Regions from separate parts of the Gibbsiella quercinecans genome, predicted to be linked through region 2. Evidence: predicted binding sites of a transcription regulator. Region 2 holds the regulator's gene; the other holds the start of a gene.
What was found. The regulator PhoB, encoded in region 2, activates phosphate uptake and scavenging genes when phosphate is short. The targets are predictions, from matches to a motif close to CTGTCATAAAACTGNCNNAT.
Positions count from the first base shown of each region.

Region 1: ACN28Q_RS11240 (esterase-like activity of phytase family protein) is a predicted target of PhoB. The motif match lies at 4,063-4,082, and genes of this name have one in related genera.

Region 1 covers NZ_CP014136.1:2,430,015-2,437,084, reverse strand. Annotated here, with positions in the region: gene ACN28Q_RS11255 (xylose ABC transporter ATP-binding protein) at 1-1,448, shown strand, start outside; gene xylH (xylose ABC transporter permease XylH) at 1,426-2,610, shown strand; gene xylR (D-xylose utilization transcriptional activator XylR) at 2,863-4,041, shown strand; gene ACN28Q_RS11240 (esterase-like activity of phytase family protein) at 4,191-5,534, shown strand; gene dsdC (DNA-binding transcriptional regulator DsdC) at 5,877-6,821, shown strand; gene argE (acetylornithine deacetylase) at 6,828-7,070, opposite strand, start outside.
Region 2 covers NZ_CP014136.1:1,458,134-1,465,203, reverse strand. Annotated here, with positions in the region: gene sbcC (exonuclease subunit SbcC) at 1-2,791, opposite strand, end outside; gene sbcD (exonuclease subunit SbcD) at 2,788-4,020, opposite strand; gene phoB (phosphate response regulator transcription factor PhoB) at 4,302-4,991, shown strand; gene phoR (phosphate regulon sensor histidine kinase PhoR) at 5,022-6,338, shown strand; gene ACN28Q_RS06750 (PstS family phosphate ABC transporter substrate-binding protein) at 6,353-7,070, shown strand, end outside.

The DNA.
Region 1 (7,070 bases), 970 kb from region 2:
TATTATCCTTATGTGGTGAAAATGGATCGGGTAAATCCACTTTAATGAAAGTGCTGTGCGGAATATATCCGCACGGCAGTTACCAGGGGGAGATTTATTTTTCCGGGGATTTATTAACCGCAAAAACCATTCGTGATACTGAACAAAAGGGCATCGCCATTATTCACCAGGAGCTGGCGCTGGTGAAACAAATGACGGTGCTGGAAAACATGTTTCTCGGCAGCGAGTGGGGCCGTTTCGGGCTAATGGATTATGACGCGATGTTCCTGCGCTGCCAGCGTATGCTGGCGCAGGTCAAGCTGGCGGTGGATCCCCACACTCGCGTCGGCGAGCTGGGGCTGGGGCAGCAGCAACTGGTGGAGATCGCCAAGGCGTTGAACAAACAGGTGCGTTTATTGGTGCTGGATGAACCGACCGCATCGCTGACGGAAAACGAAACCGCCACGCTGTTGGCGATCATCCGCGATCTGCGCGATCACGGCATTGCCTGCATTTATATTTCGCACAAGCTCAATGAGGTAAAAGCGATCTCGGATCTGATCTGTGTGATCCGCGACGGCAAGCACATCGGCACCCGCGCGGCGGCCAGCATGAGCGAGGATGACATCATCGCCATGATGGTCGGGCGCGAGCTGACCGAACTGTACCCCCAGGAGCCGCACGATATCGGCGAGGTGATCCTGCAGGTGGAAAACCTCAGCGCCTGGCACCCGGTGAACCGCCACGTGCGCCGGGTTGACGATGTTTCCTTTACCCTACGGCGTGGCGAAATCCTCGGCGTTGCCGGGCTGGTCGGCTCCGGCCGCACCGAGACCATGCAGTGCCTGTTCGGCGCTTATCCCGGCCGCTGGGAAGGGCGTATCACCATCGACGGGCAGCCCGCCACCATCAACAACTGCCGCCAGGCGATGGAATACGGCATCGCCATGGTGCCGGAAGATCGCAAACGCGACGGCATCGTGCCGGTGATGGGAGTGGGCGCCAACATGACGCTGGCCGCGCTGGGGGATTTCAGCGGCAGGCTCACCACGCTGGACGACGCCCGTGAGCAGGCCACCATTCAGCAGTCGCTGGCGCGGCTGCGGGTGAAAACCTCTTCGCCGGAGCTGGCGATCGCCCGGCTGAGCGGCGGCAATCAGCAAAAGGCCATCCTGGCGAAATGCCTGTTGCTGAACCCGAAAATCCTGATTCTGGATGAGCCGACGCGCGGCATCGATATCGGTGCGAAACAAGAAATCTACAAGCTAATCAATCAATTGGTGCAGCAAGGTATCGCGGTGATCGTCGTGTCTTCCGAACTGCCGGAAGTGCTGGGGCTAAGCGATAGAGTGTTGGTGATGCACCAGGGGCAGATTAAGGCTTCCCTGACTAACCGCGGCCTCACACAGGAGCAGGTGATGGAAGCGGCTTTGCGGAGTGAAACACATGTTGAAAAGCACAGAGTCTGAAGCAAGCCTGTCGGCAGCGGCAGAGAAGCAACCGCTGCTTAAACGCAGCCCGATTAACCTGCAGGTGTTCGTGATGTTGGCGGCGATCGTCGTCATTATGCTGTTCTTTACCTTTACCACCGACGGCGCCTACCTGAGCGCGCGCAATATTTCCAACCTGCTGCGCCAGACGGCGATCACCGGCATCCTGGCGGTGGGCATGGTGTTCGTGATTATTTCGGCGGAGATCGATCTGTCGGTGGGATCGATGATGGGGTTGTTGGGGGGCGCGGCGGCGATCTTCGACGTCTGGTTTGGATGGCCGCTGCCGTTGACCATCGTGGTGACGCTGGTGGCGGGGCTGCTGCTGGGGGCATGGAACGGCTGGTGGGTCGCCTATCGCAAGGTGCCCTCGTTTATCGTCACCCTGGCCGGGATGCTGGCGTTCCGCGGCATCCTGATCGGCATCACCAATGGCACCACGGTGTCGCCGATCAGCAGCGCGATGTCGCAGATCGGCCAGAGCTATCTGCCGGGCGGCGTGGGCTTTGGCATCGGCGCGATCGGCCTGATGGTGTTTGTGGCCTGGCAGTGGCGGCAGCGCAGCCGGCGCGCGCAGCTTGGCCTGCCGGTGGTCGCGGCGCGTGGCGATGTGGCCCGGCAGAGCATCCTGGCGGTGATTGTGCTGGGTGCCGTTTATCTGCTGAACGACTACCGCGGCGTGCCGACGCCGGTGCTGATCCTCACCGCCCTGATGCTGGCCGGGATGTTCATGGCCACCCGTACCGCCTTTGGCCGGCGGATTTACGCCATCGGCGGCAATATCGACGCCGCGCGCCTGTCGGGGGTAAACGTTGAGCGCACCAAGCTGGCGGTATTCGCCATCAACGGCCTGATGGTGGCGATTGCCGGGCTGATCCTCAGCTCGCGCCTGGGCGCCGGTTCGCCTTCCGCCGGCAACATTGCCGAACTGGACGCCATCGCCGCCTGCGTGATCGGCGGCACCAGCCTGGCCGGCGGCATCGGCAGCGTGGCGGGGGCGGTGATGGGGGCGTTTATTATGGCGTCGCTCGACAACGGCATGAGCATGCTGGATGTCCCCACTTTCTGGCAGTACATCGTGAAAGGCAGCATCTTGCTACTGGCGGTGTGGATGGATTCCGCAACCAAACGGCGGGTGTAAAAAGCGCGCTGGCTCACAGTTATCGCGCAATTATTCCAGCTCTCTGGCCGGCGTGTGCTATCCAGAGAGCCGGGCTGTGTCCCGCCATCGTGCGTGAGAGCCGCTGGCGGCTATTGGGCCGCGCTTCTGCGTTGCTCGCCGTTTAATTGGGGCCGGCCAAACTGCACGGTTCGCGCCTTGATATCTTTATAAATGGCTACTCACTGCCGGCTCTCGCGGGCTTTGCCCGCGTGTTTTCCAGGAGTGTACACCATGTTCGAGAAGCGCTACCGCATCACGTTACTGTTCAACGCCAACAAAGTGTATGACCGCCAGGTTGTGGAAGGCGTCGGCGAGTATTTGCAGGCATCGCAGTGTGACTGGGACATTTTTATCGAAGAGGATTTTCGTTGCCGTATCGATAACATCAGGGAGTGGTTGGGGGATGGGGTGATCGCCGATTACGACGATCGCGAAATTGAACGCCTGTTGGCAAACGTGAATGTGCCGATCGTCGGCGTTGGCGGCTCTTATCACTGCCCCGAGGATTACCCGCCGGTGCATTATATCGCCACCGATAACGCCGCGCTGGTCGAAGCGGCCTTTATGCACCTGAAGGAAAAGGGGCTGAACCGCTTTGCCTTTTACGGTTTGCCGATTGAGGGCGGCAAGCGCTGGGCGCAGGAGCGCGAGCATGCCTTCCGCCAACGGGTGGCGGCCGAGCAATATCAGGGGGTGGTGTACCAGGGTATGGCCACCGCGCCGGAAAACTGGCAGTACGCCCAGAACCGCCTGGCTGACTGGGTGCAAACGCTGCCGCAGCAAACCGGCATTATCGCCGTGACCGATGCCCGCGCGCGCCATCTGTTGCAGGTGTGCGAGCACCTGGACATTGCGGTGCCGGAAAAACTGTGCGTGATCGGCATCGATAACGAAGAGCTGACGCGCTACCTGTCGCGGGTGGCGCTCTCTTCGGTGGCGCAGGGATCGCGCCAGATGGGCTACCGCGCCGCCAAACTGCTGCACCAGTTGCTCAATGGGCAACGGCCGCCGCTGCAGCGCATTCTGGTGCCGCCGGTGAAGGTGATTGAACGCCGCTCCACCGATTTCCGTTCACTGCGCGATCCGGCGGTGATTCAGGCGATGCACTACATTCGCTACCACGCTTGCAAAGGCATCAAGGTGGAACAGGTGCTGGATGCGGTGGGCATGTCGCGTTCCAATCTGGAAAAGCGCTTCAAAGACGAAACGGGCCAGACCATCCACAACATGATCTATCAGGAAAAACTTGAGCGCGCCCGCAACCTGTTGACGGCCACCTCGCTGGCGATTAACGAGATTTCGCAGATGTGCGGCTATCCGTCGTTGCAATATTTCTATTCGGTGTTCAAAAAGGGCTACGGCACCACGCCCAGGGAGTATCGGGCGCGGTTTGGCGAAGTGGGGTACTGAACAGCGGTTCAGGGATGGGCCGAGTCATAAAGCCAACACACCTGCAACTTGAAGGATGACGTGTATAAATCATATTTCTGTCATTACGGCTCCCTATAGTGGCGTTGCTTTTACCTTTGTGTACAGATAAAAATCAGGGAGCCTGAAATATGCATATAACAAAAACACGCCTGGCGCTGTTGGCCGCCTGCATGATGTGCAGCCAGCCGCTGTGGGCACAGCAAGAAGTTTCCGCCGAGCTGGCCGGGCATGCCCTGCTGCCGGTGAAATCCACTGTGGCCACGCCCGCCGATGCGCCGGTGGATCTGCAGCAGAGCGGCAAGTACACCAGCGGCCAACGGGTGACGGAACTGGGCAGCGTGCCGGGGAAATCCGCCGATCGCTTAACCGGCATCGGGTTGCCGATTAACGGCCAGCCGCTGCAAGGCCATTCCGGCATCAAACACATGCCGGATGGCACTTACTGGGTGCTGACCGACAACGGCTTCGGCAGCAAGGCCAACTCGCCGGATGCCATGCTGTATCTCAACCATTACAACATCGATTTCAAGGCCGGCAACGTCACGCCGCTGAAGACCGTGTTCCTGCACGATCCGGATAAAAAAGTGCCGTTCCATATCGTCAACGAGAGCACGGAAAAACGCTATCTGACCGGCAGTGATTTTGATCCGGAAAGCTTCCAGTTTGCCGGTGGCGCGCTGTGGATCGGCGATGAGTTCGGCCCGTATCTGATCAAGGCCGATCTTGACGGCAAGATACTGGCGGTATTCGACACCCTGGTCGACGGCAAGATCGTGAAATCCCCCGACAACCCGACGCTGACCCTGCCGGGTACGCCGAATAGCAAGCTGAACTTCCAGGTGTCACGCTCCAAAGGCTTTGAAGGCATGGCCGCCTCGCCGGATGGCAGCAAGCTGTATCCGCTGTTGGAAGGCGCACTGTGGGATGGCGAGCAGTTTGAAAACGTTGACGGCAAGCGCTACCTGCGCGTGCTGGAATTTGACGTCAAGCAGCAGCAGTGGACCGGCCGCAGCTGGCGGTATGTGCTGGAAGACAACCAGAACGCGATTGGCGACTTCAACATGATTGACGCTACGCACGGGTTGGTGATTGAGCGTGATAACGGCGAAGGCACCGAAGATAAAGCCTGCGCCAACGGCGCGGCGACCGCCAACTGCTTTAGCGACGTGGCGAAATTCAAGCGCGTGTACCGCATCGCGTTTTCCGATGCCAACGTCGGCAAGCCGGTGGACAAACAGGCCTATATCGATCTGCTCAAGATTAAAGACCCTAACGCCGTGGCGCGTAAGCCGCTGAACAACGGCGTGTTCACCTTCCCGTTCTTTACCATTGAGAACGTCGACGTGGTGGACGGCAGCCATATCATCGTTGGCAATGACAACAACTTCCCGTTCTCCTCCAGCCGCCTGCCCAACGTGGCGGATGACAACGAGTTTATCTTGTTAGAGGCGAAGGGCTTGCTGCAGCCGTAATCGGCAATGGTATAAAAACCCATTTGGAAGAATGCCGTTCACTTAAAGCTTATGTGGCTTGTAGCTGAACGGATACTTAAGGGGTATATAGAGCACCGAACGATCGTATCGTCGGTGCTTTCTTTTTTCCGGAGGAATAAAAGCCTTACGTTTTTTATCATTCCTTTCAGATTGTTAGGTATATAGCCCGTTGCGCCTTTGCTACCGATCCGTACCTGCGATATCAGGGTGCTCAGCGCCGTGGGGATTTTTTCGCCCGCTGGTGATATAAAATCACTTGCCCCGGGCGGTTGCTGCCCGCCGGGGCGCGCCGCATTGTAGAGCCGCCTGGAGCAGGGAATCATGACCAACGCACCGCACCGTTTATTGCCGCCGAAAACGCCGCTGACCAGCCACCAGCTTTCACGACTGCACACCTTTGAGGCGGCCGCGCGCCTGGGCTCGTTTGCGCAGGCCGCCGATGAGCTGGCCATTACCCCCAGTGCGGTCAGCCACCGTATCAACCAACTGGAGGCGGCGCTGGGCTTTCGGTTGTTCCAGCGCTTTCACCGCCGCATCGCTTTGACATTGGAAGGCGAACGGGTGTTCTGGCGCCTGAGGGCCTCGCTCGATAACATCAACCAGGAAATTCTCGACATTAAAAGCCAGGCGCTTTCCGGTTTACTGACCGTCTATTGCCGTCCGTCGATTGCCCAGTGCTGGCTGGTGCCCAGGCTGGCCGATTTCGCCCGCCGTTATCCGGCCATCAGCCTGAATATTCTGACCGGCAACGAGCGGGTAAACTTTAGCGGCGCCGGGGTCGATCTGGCCATCTACTTTGACGACCAACCGCCGGAAAATCTGGCCTGTGTGCCGCTGATGGCGGAATCCATCTTGCCGGTTTGCAGCCCCGACTATGCCCGGCGCTTTGGCCTGACTGGCCGGCCGGAAAAGCTGGCCGGTGCCGCGTTGCTGCACGATCGCCAGGCGTGGAGCGATGATTCGGGCAGCGGTGAATGGCACGCCTGGGCGGCGCATTTCGGCATGGCGCTGGATAGCGCCCAGCCGGGAATGGGGTTTGATCGTTCGGATCTGGCGGTGATCGCCGCGATCAATCACGGCGGCGTCGCCATGGGGCGGCAGCGGCTGGTCAGCGCATGGCTCGCCAGCGGCGAACTGGTGGCGCCGTTTCCGGGCATGGCGATGCCGTGCGCCCAGCGCTACTACATCGCCACCCCGTCGGAGCGCCGGTGGCCGAAAATCGCGGCTTTCAGCGATTGGTTGAGGGCGGTCGCCGAGAACGGCTGATGCCGTTTAGCCGCCGGGCGCGGCCTGCAGCCAGCGGCACAAGCGCAGCATAAAGGCATCGCAAGCCTGCAATTGCTCAAGGGTGATGAATTCGTCTGGTTTATGGCCTTGATCCATCGCGCCGGGGCCGCACACCAGCGTCGGCACGCCATGCTGTTGAAACAGACCACCCTCGGTGCCGAATGCGACGGTTTGCAGCGTGGCGGGCGGGGGCAGCATGGTCAGGATAGCATCGAGCGCGGCGGCAGG
Region 2 (7,070 bases):
GGAATTTGTCGCCTTCTTTCGAACCGATAAGCTGGTTAAGGTAGCTCCAGTCGTCGCAATACTGCTGGCTTTGGGCGATCTGCTCAAACAGCGCCTGTTGGCTGATGCGCCGTGCGGCGTCGCTTGCCAACTGGCTTTGCACTTCGCCCTGGCGCTGCTGCAGCGTTTTCAACCCTTGCGCCAGATCCGCCAATGCCTCGGCTAACGCGCCGGCGTCGGCATCGGCTTCATCCATGTCTTGCGGCCGGGTTTGCGTATGCTGTTCCAGCGTTTGCTGAGCCTGCGCCAGCAGCGCCTGGGCCTCGGCCTGCTGCTGCTGCAGCCTTTCTTTCAACTGTTGTAGCTGTTGGCGCTGTGCGTCATCCAGCAAGGCGGCGGTAAATGCCGCTTCATCGTCAAACTCGCTGGCCGATAGCGCTTGCTGCCAGTGTTGTTCAGCCTGTTGCAGACGCTCGGCCCATTGCCGTTGCTGTTTTTCCAATTCGGCAAGCTGCCCGGCCAGGCGATCGCTTTGCACCTGGGCCTGCTGCAACCGCTCCGCCGCCTGGCTGCTGGTTTGTTCGCACAACGCCTGGCGGCTGCGCAACTGCTCGCGCACCTGTGTGACCTGCTGTTCGCCAAATAACGCCAGGCGTTGCGCACGCAGTTCGCCCAGCGCTCGCGTGCTTTCCTGACATTGCTGCTGCAGGCGTTGCTGCTGGCTTTGCGCCTCACTGAGGTTTTTCTCCAACTGGCCGCGGCGTTCGTCCAGCAACAGCTGTTGCTGTTGGCTGCGCTGCTGTTCCTGTTGCAACGCCGCCAGCGCGTCTTTGGCCTGCTGCACTGCCTGGAGCGCCTGTTCGTGCTGTTGCAACTGTTGCTGACACTGGCGTTCCTCGGCTTCGCAGCTTGCCAGCCAGGCTTCCAGCTGTGTGCCTTCATGCAGGCCGAAGCCCAAATTCAACGGCGCGCTGAGGGCTTGCCAATCGTTGGCATGTTCCGCCTGCTGCCGTTCGTCCTGTGCGATGGCCAGCTGCAGGCGCTGCTGCTGTTCTTGCAGGCTTTCGCTGCGGGTGCGCAGCTCGGTGCCCTGGCGTTGCAAATCTTCGGTGGTTTTGCGTATTTCCACCAGGCGCCGTTCGGTTTCCGAAGGTTTAGCCGCCTGGTACTGCGCAATTGCCGGGTGCTGGGTGGCGCCGCACAGCGGGCACGGCTCGCCGCTTTGCAAATGCGCGCGCTCGGCTTCCAGGCTGACGATGCGTTTTTCCAGCTCCCACCGCTTTTCCACCTCCTGCTCAAGCGCCCGGTGTTGTTTGAACTGCTGGCGGGCCAGCTCGAGCTGTTGTTGTAGCGCGGCGAGCTGGGTTTGGCGTTCGCTGAATTCCTGCCGTTGCGGCTCCAGACGCTGGGCGATTTGCCGCGCCAGGGAGGAGAGCGTGTATAAGCGCTGGCGGGCAGGGCGCTGCTCGGCCAACCTGGCCTGATGCTGGCGCAGCGTGGCCAGCGGTGCGGCGGCCTCCAGCGCCTGCTGTTGCTGCTGCTGCTGCGCCAGCGCGTTCGTGAGCTGTGTCTGTTTGGCCTGGTATTGTTCGGCTTGCGCCGCCAATTGGGTGCGTTCCGCATTGAGCTGCGTTAACTGTTGCTGCTGCTGGCTACACTGCTGCGCCTGAGCGTCGCTGGCCTGCTGCGTTTCCGTCAGGGTTTGCTGCAGCAGGGCAATGCGGCCGTCGAGCGGCACCACTTGTTCGTCAATCAGCGTGACTTGCTGCTGCTGATGCGCGGCATGCGCTTGCTGTTCGGCACGTGCTTTTTCCAGCGCCTGTTGCAGCGGTGCAAGCTGTGCCAACTGCTGTTCCTGCTGCTGCGTAAGCTGTGCGATGTGCTGCTGCATTGCCGCCGCCTCCTGGCTGCAGCGCGCGCGTTGGTCCATTAAGGGGCGCAGTTTTTCCGCCGGTGCGCTGCGTGCCAGGCGTTGCAATTGCGGTTCGGCCTGGCGGTGTTCCTGCTGCACGGCCGCCAGCCGGGCCTGGGCGGTTTGCTGCTGCTGTTGCGCCTGCCGCCACTGCTGTAGCCAGTTCAACGCCAACTGCTGGCGCTGCGTTTGTTGGCTCAGTGCGGCCTCTTGCTCGCCCAGTTCGGCGCGTTGTTTTTCCAGCGCCAGGCGCTGTTCGTCGTTCAGCAGTTCAATACCGCTGGCGCGCTGGTGCAGGGCGTCCAGATCGATGCGTGCTTGCTTGTGCTGCTCAAACACCTGTTCGGACAGCCGGCCGTAAATTTCGGTGCCGGTCAGCTCTTCCAGCAGTTCGGCGCGATCGTTGGCGTCGGCATTCAAAAAGGCGGCAAATTGCCCCTGCGACAGCATCATGGATTTGGTGAAGCGGCCGAAGTCCAGCCCGGTGATGGTGGCGATCAAATCCAGCTTGTCGCGCACTTTGTCGGCGATGATTTTGCCGTCTTCCAGCAGCGCCAGTTCAACCTTCGGCGCCTGCAGGTTGCCTTCCGCCTGGTTTTTGGCGCGGCGCTGGCTCCAGAAGGCGCGGTAGCCGATGCCTTTCACTTCAAATTCCACTTCGGCCAGCGATTCGGCGGTGTGGCGCGTCATCAGTTCGTTTTGGCTGGGGGAGACGTGCAGACGCGGCGTCTGGTGGTACAACGCCAGGCAGATGGCGTCCAGCAGCGTGGTTTTGCCGGCGCCGGTCGGCCCGGTGATGGCGAACAGCCCATTGCTGGCGAATGGCTCGGCGCTAAAATCGATTTTCCACTCGCCCTGCAGCGAGTTTAGGTTTTTTAAGCGCAGGCTCAGGATTTTCATGCGGAAGGCTCCTCATCGGGCTGCGCCAAGTTGGCCACCGTCTGCTGAAACAGCAGGCGGATACGTTGTTGCCGCAGTTCATCCATTTCCGGCTCCAGCGCCAGCCGCCGTTCAAAGACGTCGTCGACGCTCAATTCGTTCAGCGTTTCTTTGTCCTGCTGGGCGATCGCCAGCCGCCGCTGCTCCTTGCTGCGGCGTAGCAGCAGCACTTCCACCGGCAGCGCTTCCGTCATTTGCTGAATGCGCCGCTGAATATCGCTGAGGTAATCCTGGGTTGCCACCTCAATATCCAGCCATACCGGCAGTTCCCCCTGGTAATCGGCGAACGGTTGCAACTGCTGTTCGATCTGCTGCAAATCGCCTTTAATCAGCTGCATCGGCTGGAAGCACGGGATCGCCAGCGGCGTCACCTGCTGCAACTGGCCGTCGGCGAAGTCCACCAGGTAGACGCTTTTACCCGTGCCAAGCTCGTCAAAGCTGAGTGGGATCGGCGAGCCGCTGTAACGGATGTGTTCGCTCTTGGCCACCGTTTGCGCCCGGTGAATATGGCCCAGGGCGATATAATCCGCCGCCGGGAAGTGCTGGGCCGGGAAGGCATCCAGCGTGCCGATATAAATGTCACGCACCGAGTCGGAGGTGGTGACGCCGACGGTGGTCAGGTGCCCGGTGGCGACGATCGGCAGCGTGATGCCCAGCTCGGTACGGCGGTCACAGGCGGCCTGGTACAGCGCCTGGTAGTGGCGGGTAATGGCATCTTGCAGGGCGAGCTGTTTTTGCGCGCCGGATTCCCCCGCCTGGCTGGTGAGCAGATCGCGCGGGCGCAGGAAGGGGATAGCGCACAGCACGGCGCCGGGCTGGCCGTCCCGCTGGTGCAGTACCACGATCTGTCGCTCCAGATCGGCCTGTGCGCTGGCCACCACGGTAGTATTCAGGCAGGAAAGTAGCTCGCGCGATTCATTAAGCGTCGCCACGGAATCATGATTGCCGCCCAACACCACCAACTGGCAGCCGGTGTGCTGCAGCTCGACCACGAAGAGGTTGTACAGCTCGCGCGCATAGCTGGGGGGCGAGCCGCTGTCGAACAGATCGCCGGCGACGATCAGCGCATCCACCTGCTGTTGTTCCACCTGGGCGATCAGCCAGTGCAGAAAAGCCTGGTGCTCCGCGGCGCGGGTTTTGGTGAAAAAAAACTGGCCCAAGTGCCAATCAGACGTGTGAATCAGGCGCATGCGGCTCTCCCGTGGCGATATCATCCTGGCGGTGATTATAAGAGGAATAGGGCAGAAGTATGATATTTCTGTGTAAATTGTAATAATCGCTATGCTTATCCTGACCCCGCAATGCGGTTGCTATGGCGATTTGTTTCATAAATCTGTCATAAAACTGACGCATAATGGCGCCCGCAAACAAGGCTGAATTTATGCTACGTGGCTGCCGGTGGCGTTTATGCGCAACTGCAAAATGATGGCACGCGGCCTCACAGAACGTTAACACATTAGCAGGATTGACGATGGCAAGACGCATATTGGTGGTGGAAGACGAAGCGCCGATCCGCGAGATGGTGTGCTTTGTGTTGGAGCAAAATGGTTACCAACCGTTGGAAGCCGAGGATTATGACAGCGCCGTGACGCGCCTGTCTGAGCCGTTCCCTGATTTAGTGTTACTTGACTGGATGTTGCCCGGCGGCTCCGGTATCCAATTTATCAAACATATGAAGCGCGAAGCGCTGACCCGCGATATTCCTGTGATGATGCTGACCGCCCGCGGGGAAGAGGAAGACCGGGTGCGGGGCCTGGAGGTGGGGGCTGATGACTACATCACCAAGCCGTTTTCACCGAAAGAGCTGGTGGCGCGCATCAAAGCGGTCATGCGCCGTATCTCCCCGATGGCGGTAGATGATATGATCGAAATGCAAGGGCTGAGCCTGGATCCTTCATCGCACCGTGTTATGGCTAATGAGTTGGCTCTGGATATGGGCCCGACCGAATTCAAGCTGCTACACTTTTTCATGACTCATCCCGAGCGTGTTTATAGCCGTGAACAATTGCTTAATCACGTCTGGGGCACTAACGTGTATGTAGAAGACCGCACCGTTGACGTGCATATCCGCCGGCTGCGTAAGGCGCTGGAGAGCAGTGGTCATGACAAAATGGTTCAAACCGTTCGCGGCACTGGCTATCGGTTCTCAACGCGCTACTAGACTCATTGGTAACGCACAGGAGAACATAGCGTGCTAGAAAACCTATCCTGGAAGCGGCTGGCGCTGGAGCTGGCCCTTTTCTGTCTTCCCGCCTTGCTGTTGGGTTTGATCGTCGGCTATTTACCCTGGCTACTGTTGATTGCCGTACTGGCGGCGCTGGTCTGGAACTACTCTAACCAACTCAAACTTTCCCACTGGCTGTGGGTGGATCGCAGTATGACGCCGCCGCCCGGCCGCTGGAGCTGGGAGCCTCTGTTTTATGGCCTGTATCAAATGCAGCAGCGCAATCGCCGCCGCCGGCGTGAACTGGCGCTGCTGATCAAACGCTTTCGTAGCGGGGCCGAATCGCTGCCGGATGCACTGGTGATGACCACGGAAGAGGGCAATATCTTCTGGTGTAACGGCCTGGCGCAGCATTTGCTGGGCTTTCGCTGGCCCGAAGATAGCGGCCAGCACATCCTTAACCTGCTGCGCTACCCAGAGTTCACTCACTACCTGCAACAGCAGGAATTCAGTAAACCACTGACGTTGCAGTTGAATAATGAGCATTACGTGGAGTTCCGCGTGATGCCCTACGCCGAAGGGCAACTGCTGATGGTGGCGCGCGACGTCACCCAGATGCGCCAGTTGGAAGGCACGCGGCGCAACTTCTTCGCCAACGTCAGCCATGAGCTGCGTACGCCGCTAACGGTGCTGCAGGGCTATCTGGAAATGATGAGCGACGCCGAGCCGGGCGGCTCGATGCGCGGCAAAGCGCTGGCCACCATGCAGGAACAGACCAAGCGGATGGATGGCCTGGTCAAACAACTGTTGACCCTGTCGCGTATTGAAGCGGCGCCGCTGGTGGATATGCATGAGAAAGTCGATATGCCGCTGTTGCTGCGCGTATTGCAGCGTGAAGCACAGTCGCTAAGCCACGGCAACCATGAGATCAGCTTCCGGGTGAATGAACAGTTGAGCGTGTTTGGCAACGAAGATCAGTTGCGCAGCGCCGTTTCCAACTTGGTGTATAACGCGGTCAACCATACGCCGCCGGGCACCCATATCGAGGTGAGCTGGCAGCAAACCCCGCACGGCGCCGAGTTCCAGGTGAGCGACGATGGGCCCGGCATCGCCGCCGAGCATATCCCGCGCCTGACCGAGCGCTTTTACCGGGTGGACAAAGCCCGTTCACGCCAGACCGGCGGCAGCGGGCTGGGGCTGGCGATCGTCAAGCATGCCCTGAGCCACCACGATGCGCGGCTGGAAGTGCTCAGCGAACCCGGTATCGGCACCCGTTTTATCTTCACCCTGCCTAATCGGTTGATTGTGCCGGCGGCTTTATCAGAAAATGCGGTGAAACATTAACGCATGGGCCCGCTATGATCCGATTTACCCGCTGGGGGCTGCTTGGCCTGTTGTTGGTTGGCCGCAGCCTGTTGGCGCAACCCGACGGTATGCTGTCGGGCAACCTGTCCAGCGTCGGTTCCGATACGCTGGCTAACCTGATGGTGCTGTGGGGGCAGGATTTCAGCCAGCACTACCCGAACGTCAACCTGCAGATTCAGGCCGCCGGATCCTCCACCGCCCCTACGGCGCTGGCGGCCGGGGCGGCGCAGCTTGGCCCGATGAGCCGCCCGATGAAGGCGGCGGAAGTCTCGGCGTTCGAGCACCGCTATGGCTATGCGCCGCTGGCGGTGCCGGTGGCGGTGGATGCGCTGGTGGTGCTGGTGCACCAGGATAACCCGCTGCGCGGGCTCAACCTGGCGCAGCTTGATCGGCTATTTTCCGCCACCCGCCGCTGTAGCGAGCAACCCCCGTTGCAGCGTTGGGGGCAACTGGGCATGACCGGGGACTGGGCGCAGCGTAGCATTCAACGGTTTGGGCGCAATTCCGCTTCCGGCACCTACGGCTACTTTAAGTTACGCGCCCTGTGCGGCGGTGATTTTATGGCGCGGGTGAATGAGCTGCCGGGTTCGGCTTCCGTGGTGCAGGCGGTGGCCGGTTCGCTCAACAGTATCGGTTACGCCAGCATTGGCTTTCGCGCCAGCGGCGTGCGCCTGCTGCCGCTGGCTGAACGCGGTGATGAGTATATCCCGC